DNA from 4 places in the Bacillus sp. CPT56D-587-MTF genome. Region 3 is predicted to be linked to each of the others. Evidence: predicted binding sites of a transcription regulator. Region 3 holds the regulator's gene; each other region holds the start of a gene.
The links. Region 3 encodes LexA, which represses DNA repair genes until DNA is damaged. Its sites were predicted from a motif close to CGAACATATGTTCG; they were not measured.
Positions count from the first base shown of each region.

Region 1: a site for LexA is predicted at 1,162-1,175, ahead of AC3WVZ_RS09545 (YolD-like family protein). Genes of this name have one in related genera too.
Region 2: a site for LexA is predicted at 1,498-1,511, ahead of ruvA (Holliday junction DNA helicase RuvA). Genes of this name have one in related genera too.
Region 4: a site for LexA is predicted at 1,336-1,349, ahead of uvrB (excinuclease ABC subunit B). Genes of this name have one in related genera too.

Region 1 is NZ_JBYTEF010000001.1:1,831,101-1,834,267, reverse strand. Features, by position in the region: gene AC3WVZ_RS09555 (aspartate phosphatase) at 1-52, opposite strand, end outside; gene AC3WVZ_RS09550 (response regulator aspartate phosphatase) at 49-1,026, opposite strand; gene AC3WVZ_RS09545 (YolD-like family protein) at 1,213-1,560, shown strand; gene AC3WVZ_RS09540 (HNH endonuclease) at 1,899-2,192, opposite strand; gene AC3WVZ_RS09535 (hypothetical protein) at 2,396-2,701, opposite strand; gene AC3WVZ_RS09530 (nucleoside triphosphate pyrophosphohydrolase family protein) at 2,760-3,047, opposite strand.
Region 2 is NZ_JBYTEF010000001.1:4,049,506-4,052,672, reverse strand. Features, by position in the region: gene AC3WVZ_RS20855 (BofC C-terminal domain-containing protein) at 1-467, shown strand, start outside; gene AC3WVZ_RS20850 (ABC transporter substrate-binding protein) at 482-1,393, opposite strand; gene ruvA (Holliday junction DNA helicase RuvA) at 1,582-2,199, shown strand; gene ruvB (Holliday junction branch migration DNA helicase RuvB) at 2,205-3,167, shown strand, end outside.
Region 3 is NZ_JBYTEF010000001.1:3,295,748-3,298,914, reverse strand. Features, by position in the region: gene AC3WVZ_RS16975 (DUF1700 domain-containing protein) at 1-182, shown strand, start outside; partial or broken gene AC3WVZ_RS16970 (DUF4097 family beta strand repeat-containing protein) at 183-988, shown strand; gene lexA (transcriptional repressor LexA) at 1,079-1,699, opposite strand; gene AC3WVZ_RS16960 (YneB family resolvase-like protein) at 1,841-2,497, shown strand; gene AC3WVZ_RS16955 (DUF896 domain-containing protein) at 2,543-2,782, shown strand; gene AC3WVZ_RS16950 (bifunctional metallophosphatase/5'-nucleotidase) at 2,822-3,167, opposite strand, start outside.
Region 4 is NZ_JBYTEF010000001.1:4,779,866-4,783,032, reverse strand. Features, by position in the region: gene AC3WVZ_RS24745 (MerR family transcriptional regulator) at 1-176, shown strand, start outside; gene AC3WVZ_RS24740 (hypothetical protein) at 173-793, shown strand; gene AC3WVZ_RS24735 (DUF4362 domain-containing protein) at 839-1,270, shown strand; gene uvrB (excinuclease ABC subunit B) at 1,421-3,167, shown strand, end outside.

The DNA.
Region 1 (3,167 bases), 1.5 Mb from region 3:
CAAAAGTAAAAACAGCGGATAACATCATCATTAATAAGATTGCTTTTTTCATTTTAGCGCCCTTCTTTCTATGCTCTTTTTGTCTGCATCTAAAGCGATGTGCAAATACTTGCTTGCTTTTCTATGATTTTCTGAACCATAGAATATTTCACCTAAAAGAGAAGCATATTCTTTTACCCAATCATATAATTCTTCTTTTTCAAAATACGAAATACCTTCTATAACCACATTTTCTAATTCTTCTTGCGGTACATAGTTATGTACTGCTTTTAAAATTCGGAAATGATGACGATAACATAAGTCGCTAATCTTATAGCCATTCTCAATATATTCATTAGCGATATGACTATAACCTAACTTAAAATGTTCTCTTGCTAAAAGAAACATAGTTTTAGCGTTATTTTCTAATGAATCCTCTAAGTGTTTAATTGCTAACTCTGGCATGTTTTGACTTGCGTATAAAAGTCCTAAATTATGCTTAACTCGTTTAATAAGAAGTTCATCATTAGATTTTTGGAAGGTACCTAGTGCTGAAAGTAAATATTCCTCTGCACTTTCGAATTCATTTAGTCGAATGTGTGCCATTCCTAAAGTATTTAAGCATGCTGCAGTTTTTAATTCATACCCTGGACTAATTGAAAATACTTCATTCGCCTTTGTAGCAAATTGAACTGCTAGGATCGGTTTTAATACGTGATAGTAATGGACTGCAAGCCAATAATTAAATTCAGCTTTTTCAATTTCATCATGCATGTACTCTAAAAATGTCTCTGTAGACTCTGGTAAAGGCTCGATTTTGTCCAGAATATCTTTTGTACTATCCATATCCCGAATTAGCAGTTTATACCGTGCATTCAATAAAGCGTAGTAGACTAATATTGTTTGGTCTTCCTTAATATTATTGATTTTATTTGCAATATCTTCTTTTATTTTCTGAGACTGTAATACACGTTGTGAAATCATAGCTTGATACCAGTCGTTTAATAATTTTGTGATTTCTTCTTTAGAAATAATGTCAACACTCATCTACTTCTACCCCCTTGTTAAATGTTATCATGACATGCTTGTTTGCATAAATAAGTTTTTGAATATTCTAACTTAAAAAAATTATTTTTGAATATTCATGTTAACAAAATGGTCCCATTTCAAACCGAAAAAGAACACACGTTTGTTTGTAGTGGAGTTAAAAAAACAAACGTGTGGTATTACATCATGGAATATAACGGCTTTCCTGTAGTACGTGGAAGAGGTATGGTGAAATGGAATCCGTTTGCTTCAATACCGGAGCAATACGAGGAAATACATAGAATGTTTGAGGAACAATATAAAGTACCTAAACCTTTTTTAACACAAGATACTATGGAACGAATAGAAAGAGCGTTAATGCAATCTTTTCACGAGGAAGAAGAAATACATATCTCATACTATCGTGATGGAATGGTGCAAGACATGTACATAAATGTATTACATATTGAACCGATGACGAAAACTATATATTGTACAGATGCTTTTGGTTTGAATACTAAGTTTAAGTTTGATGAATTGGTGAATATAAATTAAAAGAAGCCGCCCGACAGGACTGAAGTGCACCCCAATTGTTAGACACAGCCTAACAATTGGGGTGCACTTCACATATATAGGTGGCTTTTGTACGACAAAAAAAGAGCTCTGCTATACAGCAGAGCAAAAGAAAAATATATAACCCTATAAAAATAATACAAATTATTGATACTTTCAAAAGACGAAGTTTAAATTTCCATCACAATAATACCTATGTTTAAGTATGAAACATTCTACCTTCCGTATAGCTATGAATATTCTTATTTTAGAATTCCATAGTATCCAAATAGCTCTTTGAGAAATACCTCAATACCGAACTTCTTCAAAGAATCTTTTCTTTATTCAAAGAGAAGTTCTAAAACTTTTTTCTTATCTTTGTCTCTTCCATAATGAATCAACCTATGACAGTTCGGACATATACTAACTATATTTCCAACAACATCTAAACTATTTTCAAAATCATGTTGCATTCTTAACGGTATTAGATGATGGGCCTCCATATAATTTTTTCGGCTGGCTTCCGATACAAATGTTTCATGTGTGTCATCTATTTCACATTTAAATTCTGCCTGTTTAATAGCTTGTTTAGCTTTTTTCGGATCACGAGGCCATACTTCCCTACCAGATTCCATTTTAGTTTTTTTCGATTTTCCGATTTCTCTTCTTCTGCAATCTTTACTTTACTAAAATCCGAATCAATATTAGTAAATCCTTGTGGTGTATGGTTCAATTTGTAGCCAAAGAAAGCTGCGAATTCGATTGCTTTAATGTTTACAGGTTTTAGGTCCTTAATAAAATAGATGTATTCCCAAGTTTCATCATTATCGTTTGTTTTCTAAATTTTTCTAGCCACATCTGGGTTATGAGTCTTAGCAAAAATTGTCCCGAAAAACTTAAATTCCCCTTTAGAATATGCTAAAATCCCGTCACCCTCTTTTAACTTTTCCCATCTATCAACATTTGAAGAACCAGGAGTTGCTCCCCACATACATACATTCTCATGTAATTCATTATCTTTAAGTTTAGTTACTGTATCGGCATCTAAATCTGCTAAACATGTAGAAATAGGATATGTTTTTTCAATAGTAGCTTCCAAATTTTTTATAGCACTATCTTTACTTGCAGTAAAAAGATATAACATATTTAATTCCACCTTTTTTAAATTTCATTATATTTCTTTTTAGAGTCTCGAGATTTCTCTACTGGATATTTTTTATTATTTTTTCTATTTTGTTTATAATAATCTCTTCTAAGTCAATATCCAATTGATCTGCCAACTCATCTTTCATGTCTTCTTTTTTTGTTTCTACAGCTTCCTCACTGCTTTTCCACTGAAAATTCTCCAACAACTCACTCGCCTCTAAAGAAAGAGAAATAGCTAAATCTTTAGGATTGTGGAACTGCTTCCAGTTCCTATCATCCCGAAATTTTAGGACTTTCTCTAAAATAGTTTGATTCATTTTTTGAATCCCCCAGTTACTTTTCATTGGTAAACTCTTCTATTTATCAGGTAAACTATCATAAAAACGTTCAATGGCCGCTACTAAAACTAAAACTAAATCTTCTAAATGAGCAGTTTTAGGGTTGTTTATTTTTAAAAACATCAA
Region 2 (3,167 bases), 750 kb from region 3:
ATGTGAAGGCGGAAGGGCCAGTACCAGAAGTAACGAAAAAAGAACCTGAGGTTACAATTTTATTAGAGCGTATGTATGTTGATGGCGAAGTAAGCGAAGAAATACTTACAGAAAAAGTGACGGATTTAGAAAAGTTTTTACAGCAGTATAAAGAATGGCAGCTCGTTGATCGTGATGATGTACAAATTGTATTGCAAAAGAAAGTTGATGATATTTCTCCGTTATTGAAAACGAGCGGGTATTTTGGTGTTTCAGAGGAAGGGATATTACAAATTTTCAAAGGTGTACCGAAAAGTGATAATGCGATCCATTCTTTCTTTCAAATTGATATGAAAAAGCTTGAGAGCTATGAACGTGCGAAATTGAAACGTGGCATTCGTATTAAATCAAAAGAAGGTTTTGTGAAGACGATTGAAAAAATGAAGCAATACGCAGTTCAAAGTAAGAAAAAAAGCAGCTCATGGTGAGCTGCTTTTTTTTCTTATTTGTTTTTAGCTAAAATTTCTTTTGCGATTTCATCAATTAGCATATCTTTTCCGATTGGATTGAATGCTTTCGTATTGAAGACTTCATTTGATACTTCATATACGTGATTATTTTTAACTGCTTTATTGTCTTTCCAAACGGCACTGTTTTTGTAGTCTTCGTAAACTTTATCAGCTTCGCCGCCGAAGTTTACAATAAACATTTGGTCAGGCTGGAATGCAACTAGACCTTCTAGTGATACTTGCGCCATCGTTTGTTTTAAATCCGTACCTTTTGTTGCTGGAAGTTTTAAGTCATTAAAGATGATGTCACCGTATCCGAAGCTACCGTATACACGGAAGTTTTGTGGTGTAACTGCAACGAACATAAAGTTCTCATCTTTTGTTTTCTCTTTAATTTTTTTAGATAAAGAGTCTGCTTTCTTCTCTTCGTCAAATAGCTTACCTACTTCTTTAAACTTACCACGCCAGTCTTCTAAGTTTGTTTCTAGAACAACTGTAGGTGCAACCTTTTCTAGTTGATCATAAATTTTTAATTGACGGTTGTTTAAAATAATTAAGTCTGGTTTTAAAGCAGTAACAGCTTCTAAATCAACTTTAGGTGCCCAGTACCAACCTACTGCTTTTACTCCATCTAACTTGTCTGTTAAGTGATTTTGGATTTTATCTTTATATGTATTTGCTGTACCAACAGGTTTGTGTCCAAGAAGTAATAGTTCTTCTGTTGATTCAGATAAGTCAACAATTCTCTTTGGATTTACTGGAATTGTAGCTTCACCTTTAGCATGTTTTACAACTTTTGTTTTCGGTTGTTCTTTTGCCTTCGATTCTTCTTTTTGAGAAGAACAGCCAACGATAGAAAGAACAACGAGCATAATAGTAAATAAAATAAATAGCTTACGTTTCATCCTGATGTAACCCCTTTAATTAGTATTGATAATCATTATCAACTTCTGTATATTAAGGTGCTTTAACCTTTCTGTCAATGGAAAATAACAGAAGTTTCAAGTGGAGAACATTTGTTGGGGCAGTCTCGCTTTTCTATCATTAAATATGTTAAAATGGAATACATGATTTAAGAGGGAGAGATCGTATTTTGTTTGAATATGTTACAGGTTACGTGGAGTATGTAGGGCCGGAATATGTCGTAATTGATCATAATGGAATTGGTTATCAAATTTTCACACCAAATCCGTATGTATTTCAAAGAAGTAAGCAAGAAATCCGTGTCTATACATATCATTATGTGAGAGAAGATATTATGGCACTTTACGGGTTTAAAACACGTGAAGAGCGTTTATTATTTACAAAGTTGTTAGGCGTGTCTGGCATTGGGCCAAAAGGAGCTCTTGCAATTTTAGCTTCTGGTCAAACAGGACAGGTCGTTCAAGCGATTGAGCATGAAGATGAGAAGTTTTTAGTGAAATTCCCAGGCGTCGGAAAGAAAACAGCACGCCAAATGATTTTAGATTTAAAAGGAAAACTAGCAGATGTCGTACCAGATGCATTTGTTGATTTATTCTCAGACACAGAACGTTTTGATGAGAAGAAAGGTTCATCAGCTGAGCTTGATGAGGCACTGGAAGCTCTCCGCGCACTTGGATACGCAGAACGCGAAGTTTCTCGTGTTGTACCAGAGTTATTAAAAGAATCATTAACGACGGATCAGTATATTAAAAAGGCACTTAGTCTTTTACTAAATGGTAAGAGGTGAGTATAATGGACGAACGTCTCCTTTCAGGGGAATCTGCATATGAAGATGCGGATTTAGAATATTCATTACGGCCACAGACGCTCCGTCAGTATATTGGCCAAGATAAAGCAAAACATAATTTAGAAGTATTTATTGAAGCGGCGAAAATGCGTGAAGAAACGTTAGATCACGTGCTTTTATATGGACCACCAGGTCTTGGTAAAACGACGCTTGCGAATATTATTGCCAATGAGATGGGCGTTAATGTTAGAACAACTTCAGGTCCCGCAATTGAAAGACCAGGAGATTTAGCTGCTGTATTAACAGCGCTTCAGCCAGGGGATGTATTATTTATTGATGAAATTCATCGTTTGCATAGATCAATTGAAGAAGTATTGTATCCTGCGATGGAAGACTTTTGCCTTGATATTGTAATTGGAAAAGGGCCTTCAGCACGTTCTGTACGCCTAGATTTACCGCCATTTACATTAGTTGGAGCAACAACACGTGCTGGAGCATTATCGGCACCGCTTCGTGACCGCTTCGGTGTACTTTCAAGGTTAGAGTACTACACAGTAGATCAGCTTTCTGCGATTGTTGAACGTACAGCAGAAGTATTTGAAGTTGAAATCGATTCGTTAGCTGCATTAGAAATTGCAAGACGTGCTCGTGGTACACCTCGTATTGCGAATCGTCTTTTAAGACGTGTACGTGATTTCGCGCAAGTTCGTGGTAACGGAACGGTTACGATGGAAATTACACAAATGGCATTAGAATTGCTGCAAGTAGATAAATTAGGTCTAGATCATATTGATCATAAATTACTGCTTGGTATTATTGAGAAATTCCGTGGCGGTCCAGTTGGATTAGAAACGGTTTCAGCAACAATTGGAGAAGAATCTCATACGATTGAAGATGTGTATGAGCCGTATTTATTACAAATTGGCTTTTTACAACGAACGCCAAGGGGCCGAATTGTAACGCCGCTT
Region 3 (3,167 bases):
CATTTTTCGTTATTGGAAAAGTATTTATGGGTACTTTTATATGGTTGGATCTTTTCGTTAGTATAACGTTTGTTGGGGTAGGTTTATTGTTATGTATTATCGCTTTTTATAGTACAAAGTGGTTTAAGAGATTGTGTGTACGATATGTAATATGGAACTTCAAAATGATAAAAGGAGAGTAAATGATGAAAAAACTATTTTTAATCGCTATCGCTTGTATCATTATTGGAGTAATAGGAATTTCCCAAACATATGAAAAAGCAGTACAAACTGCTGAAAAAGGCGATAAAGAAAATGTAATTAAAAACGAAACATTAAAAAATATAGAAGTTAAGTTAGATGCCGGGGATATTATTGTCCAAAAATCTCCTGACTCTGCTTTTTATGTAAAGCAGAGTCAGGAGATGTACGTAAACAAGAGATTCGTATCGCAGAAGATGGTGACACATTAAAAATTATTGGGGAAAGAGAAAAAGGTGCTTCATTTGATTTTTCTTTTTACGATTTTAGGTTTCAAACGTCTAAATTGACTCTCCTTGTGCCCGAACGCTCTTACCAAGATGTAAAAGTAAATTCATCTGCTGGACAAATCGAAATGAGTGATGTGAAAAGTGATAGCGTAAGTGTTAGAACACTTGCTGGAGAAGTAGAGTTGAAACAAGTAACGGCTAAGAATGTGGAGGGATCGACAAAAGCTGGTGAGGTGAACTTTAAGAAGGTATTAGGGAAAGTGACCGCAAAAACAACAAGTGGGGAAATAAATATTCAAGATCATGATTCTAAGTATAATCTAGAAGCAAGTTCAACTGCGGGAGATATAGATATTACTTTATCGGAAAAACCACAAGATGCGGTAATTACTGGGCAAAGTGCTGCTGGAGATGTAACAATTTTTAATGAAGAAAATAAAAATGTAACAATTGGAAATGGTAGTAAAAAGATTAGCGGTAAAACGGCTGCGGGAGATGTGACGATTGAAACTCGTTAATAAGAAATAGAATGCATGGAAATCTATCAAAATACAAAAAGAAGATAATTACCGTATATAAATAAGGTAATTATCTTCTTTTTGTTATTTTTAATGTAAATCACGATATACGCCAATTACTTTCCCGATAACTGACACTTGTTTTAAAATGATAGGTTCTAATGAAGAGTTTTCTGGTTGTAGACGGAAATGGTCTTTTTCTTTATAGAAACGTTTAACTGTTGCTTCGTTATCCTCTGTTAAAGCGACTACAATTTCACCATTATATGCAGACTGCTGTTGGCGAACAACAACTAAATCTCCATCGAAAATACCAGCTTCAATCATACTATCTCCAGAAATACGTAACATGAACACTTGGTCTGCTCCAGCAACAATACTAGCTGGAAGTGGGAAATGTTCTTCTACGCTTTCGACCGCTGTAATTGGTAAACCAGCAGTGACTTTTCCGACAATTGGAACTTGAATAACAGATTGTGTTTCCGTATCCATTCGGTCTTCACCTAAAATTTCAATGGCACGTGGTTTTGTTGGATCGCGTCGAATGTATCCTTTTTCTTCTAATCGTGATAAATGTCCGTGCACTGTAGAACTAGAAGCGAGGCCGACTGCTTGACCAATTTCACGTACGGAAGGTGGATATCCTTTTTCTTGTACTTTTAGCTTAATAAAGTCGAGAATGTCTTGCTGGCGTTTCGTTAACTTTTCCATGTTTTCTAACACCTCGTTTTCTTTCATTTTTCTTATTAATAAGTATAACATGTGAAAAAACATTCTACAAACATAAGTTCGAACAAATGGCGGATTTATGTTACACTATAGGGAAATAGTAGGGAGAAAGAGGGGTTCAAAATGAATGCAATTATTTATGCACGTGTGAGTACAACGAAAGAAGCGCAAGAAACATCATTATTACGTCAAAAAGATGAATTATTGCATTTAGCTGAGCGCTATCAAATGAATGTTACTAAGGTGATTGAAGAGCAGGCTAGTGGATATACAATTGAACGTGACGGTATATTAGAGGTGTTGGATACAATTCGAGACGAACAAATTGATGTGTTACTTATACAAGATGAAACGCGTCTTGGTAGAGGAAATGCGAAGATCGCGTTAATGCATTGTTTACATAAAGAAGGCATAAAAGTATATACGCATACACATAATGGTGAATTACAATTGTCGGATTCTGATTCAATGGTATTAGATATTATTGGTATTGTTGAAGAATATCAAAGAAAGATTCATAATTTGAAAATTAAACGAGGTATGCAACGTGCAGTAGAAAAAGGTTATCGTCCAGAAAAAAATTTAAAAAATCGTCATTTAAGTGTAGGAAGAGAGAAAAAAGAAGTGCCAATTGAGGAAATTGTACGTTTGCGAAAAAGTGAACTCACGTTTGAAGAAATTGCAGCAACATTACGTGGATTTGGTCATAATGTTTCAAAGGCGACTGTACATCGTAGATATGTAGAGTATACGAAGCAATTGCTTGATAAAGAAGAGTAACTATTGTATGATAATAATCAGTTTTGATTAGAAGGGGGATTCGAGATGATTAATCACGAACTCGTTGAACGCATTAACTTCTTAGCGAAAAAAGCAAAAGCTGAAGGTTTAACTGAAGAAGAGCAACGTGAGCGTCAATCGCTACGTGAACAATATTTAAAAGGATTTCGTCAAAATATGTTAAACGAACTTAAAGGTATTAAAGTTGTTAACGAAGAAGGTACAGATGTTACACCGACGAAATTAAAAGCTTTAAAAAAGCAAGATAATGCAAAATTAAATTAAAAGATGGGCGAAGCCCATCTTTTTTATATGTAAAAATCGTTATTTAATAACTTTCCAGTTGTTATTAACTGTTGCTTCTATCGTTTTATGTTCCAATATATAATTAGCGATAAGTTCAGACATATCTGTGGGTATATCTTTTACTACCGGTTTGTTTTGAAACATAAAGAAATTTCCCCCGCCACTTGCACGATAATTATTCATTACAACGTCATATTCTTCATTCATATTAAGAGGAGCACTGTTATGCTGTAAAGATTCTACTCTTTCACCAATTGGTTTTGAAATGTTTAATACGTATGAAATCCCTTCCCACATATCATAATTATAATGTTGTGGCTTTGGTTCTATGTAGGTAGGACTTACGGTGATGGATCCATCTGTT
Region 4 (3,167 bases), 1.5 Mb from region 3:
TGCAGAAGTGTTTAGAAATGGCCAATGGTGATGAAGCGTTTTTAGATAAGTTATGGGAAGTTAGAAAATCGAAGGAAGATTCACAGAAAATGAGCATGTATCCAATTGAAGAAGAACTTTTAGTGTATATGGATGAGGCTTTTCGTATTTATGATGAAAGGGAGAAGGATAAATGAGCATACTCGCAGAATATCGTTGGTATTTTTTAATTGGGGCAGAAATTGTATTTTGGTTATCAGCTATCGGTTTCTTTTTACTTCGCTACGGATTCCGTTTGAAAAAGGCGAGTTTTATTATGGGAATTGTACTCCTCGTAAATGAAGTGTTTATTTTAACTTTAGGAGTAGTGGACTATTATCAAACAGGAAAGTTCTCTAACTTTCAAATTATTACTGTAATTATTTTATTGTATGCAGTTTTCTACGGGAAAAAGGATTTGAAGAAGCTTGATATATTTGCACAAAAATCAGTTGCGAAATGGCGTAATGAACCGGCGCCTATTATTGAAGAACAGGTAGAATTAACAGGCATGGCCTATGCAAAGCAGGAAATAAAAAATTGGGTATTACATCTTGTTTTATTCGTTGGTGTGCACATATTCTTTTTCTTCGCGTATGGATTTATTCCATTTGAACAATGGGGTAATTGGTTAGAATCGGGAATCGTTTTAAATAAAGCTGCAAGTCGCGTGAGCCAAGTGTGGGCGATTGTATTTTTAGTTGATACAGCAATTTCATTTTCATATGTGATTTTTCCGAAGAAGGAGAAAGGAAAAGAAAAGCTACTTTCATAGTTGAAAGTAGCTTTTCTGGTATACAAATAATTTTTATAGGAGAGGATGACAATAGAAAAAAGAATCAGCTGTATATGTCTATTTCTCTTTAGTTTAGTAGCATGTTCACCATCTAGCACTACAATTGATAAGAAGAATGATGTCATTGTAAAGGGAGTAGGAACTTCCAATCTAGATAAATTCGAACAGTTCGTTATGAACGTTGATCAAGGGGAAGTTGATAAAATAAGAATTGTACAGTATACCGATGAAGGTGACCCGGTTTTTCAAACGTTAGAGCATAGTGGGAAAGATATCCTTTATGTGTTAGATAGTAGACAAGACAAGTTTGCTGGTGACCATAAAGGATTACATAAAGATAGTTGTAAAAGTATTGTTAAAGAGCAGCGCGAATCAGAAAGTACTTATCGGTTAACAGATTGTACGAATGAAGATGGACGCAATGGATATGACTTATTATATGTATCAAAAAAATAGAGTTAGTAGAGGAAGGAAGTATTTACTCCTTCCTTTTTCTATGTGTATATTGTCGAAAACTTTACCGAATATCTGTTCGTTTTTTTAGGTTTTTTATAGGTATTCGTGGTAAAATAATAATACAGATTTTTATGAGGAGGTCGGATTTTCTTGGAACGTCAATTTGAAATTGTCTCAGCGTATTCCCCGCAAGGTGATCAGCCGGTAGCTATAGAGAAGCTTGTAGAGGGAATTAATAGTGGAAAGAAAAAGCAAGTGTTGCTTGGAGCAACAGGAACGGGTAAGACATTTACGATTTCAAATGTCATTAAAGAAGTGCAAAAGCCAACACTTGTTATGGCTCATAATAAAACGTTAGCAGGGCAGTTATATAGTGAGTTGAAAGACTTTTTCCCGAATAATGCAGTTGAATATTTTGTTAGTTACTACGATTATTATCAGCCAGAAGCGTATGTACCACAAACAGATACGTTTATTGAAAAAGATGCGCAAATTAATGATGAAATTGATAAATTGCGTCACTCGGCAACGTCTGCATTATTTGAACGGGACGATGTAATTATTGTTGCGAGTGTTTCGTGTATATATGGCTTAGGTTCTCCAGAAGAATACCGCGAGCTAGTTGTTTCGCTTCGAGTTGGTATGGAAAAAGACCGTAATCAATTGCTTCGTGAACTTGTTGATGTACAGTATGGACGTAATGATATTGATTTCAAGCGTGGTACATTCCGTGTGCGAGGAGATGTAGTTGAAATCTTCCCGGCATCACTTGATGAGCATTGTATTCGAATCGAATTTTTCGGTGATGAAATCGATCGTATTCGTGAAGTAAATGCGTTAACAGGTGAAGTATTAGCAGAACGTGATCATGTAGCAATCTTCCCAGCATCTCACTTCGTTACACGTGAAGAAAAGATGAAGGTCGCTATTGAAAATATCGAAAAAGAATTAGAAGAGCGTTTAAAGGAATTAAATGATAACGGCAAGTTGTTAGAAGCGCAGCGTATAGAACAGCGTACACGTTATGATTTAGAAATGATGCGCGAGATGGGATTTTGTTCAGGTATTGAAAACTACTCCCGTCATTTAACACTTCGTCCAGCGGGGGCAACGCCGTATACGCTATTAGACTATTTCCCGAAAGATTTCTTAATCGTTATGGATGAATCGCACGTATCAGTACCGCAAGTAAGAGCGATGTATAACGGGGATCAAGCGCGTAAGCAAGTGCTTGTGGATCATGGATTCCGTCTGCCGTCAGCTTTAGATAATAGACCGCTCACATTCGATGAGTTTGAAGAGAAAACGAATCAAGTTATTTATGTTTCAGCAACGCCAGGACCGTATGAGTTAGAGCAGTCGCCAGAAGTAATAGAACAAATTATTCGTCCAACAGGGCTTTTAGATCCACCAATTGATATACGACCAATTGAAGGGCAAATTGACGATTTATTAGGAGAGATTCAAGATCGTATTGCAAAAAATGAACGTGTATTAATTACGACTTTAACGAAGAAAATGTCAGAGGATTTAACGGATTACTTAAAAGATGTAGGAATTAAAGTTAACTATCTTCACTCTGAAATTAAAACGCTAGAACGTATTGAAATTATCCGTGATCTTCGCCTCGGTAAATTTGATGTACTTGTCGGCATTAACTTATTGCGAGAAGGATTAGATATTCCGGAAGTATCACTTGTAGCTATTTTAGATGCTGATAAGGAAGGGTTCTTGCGTTCAGAACGTTCATTAATTCAAACAATCGGTCGTGCCGCGCGTAATGAAAACGGCCGCGTTATTATGTATGCAGATCGTATAACGAAATCTATGGGAATTGCGATTGAAGAAACGAAGCGTCGTCGTAGTATACAAGAAGCTTACAATGAAGAGCATGGTA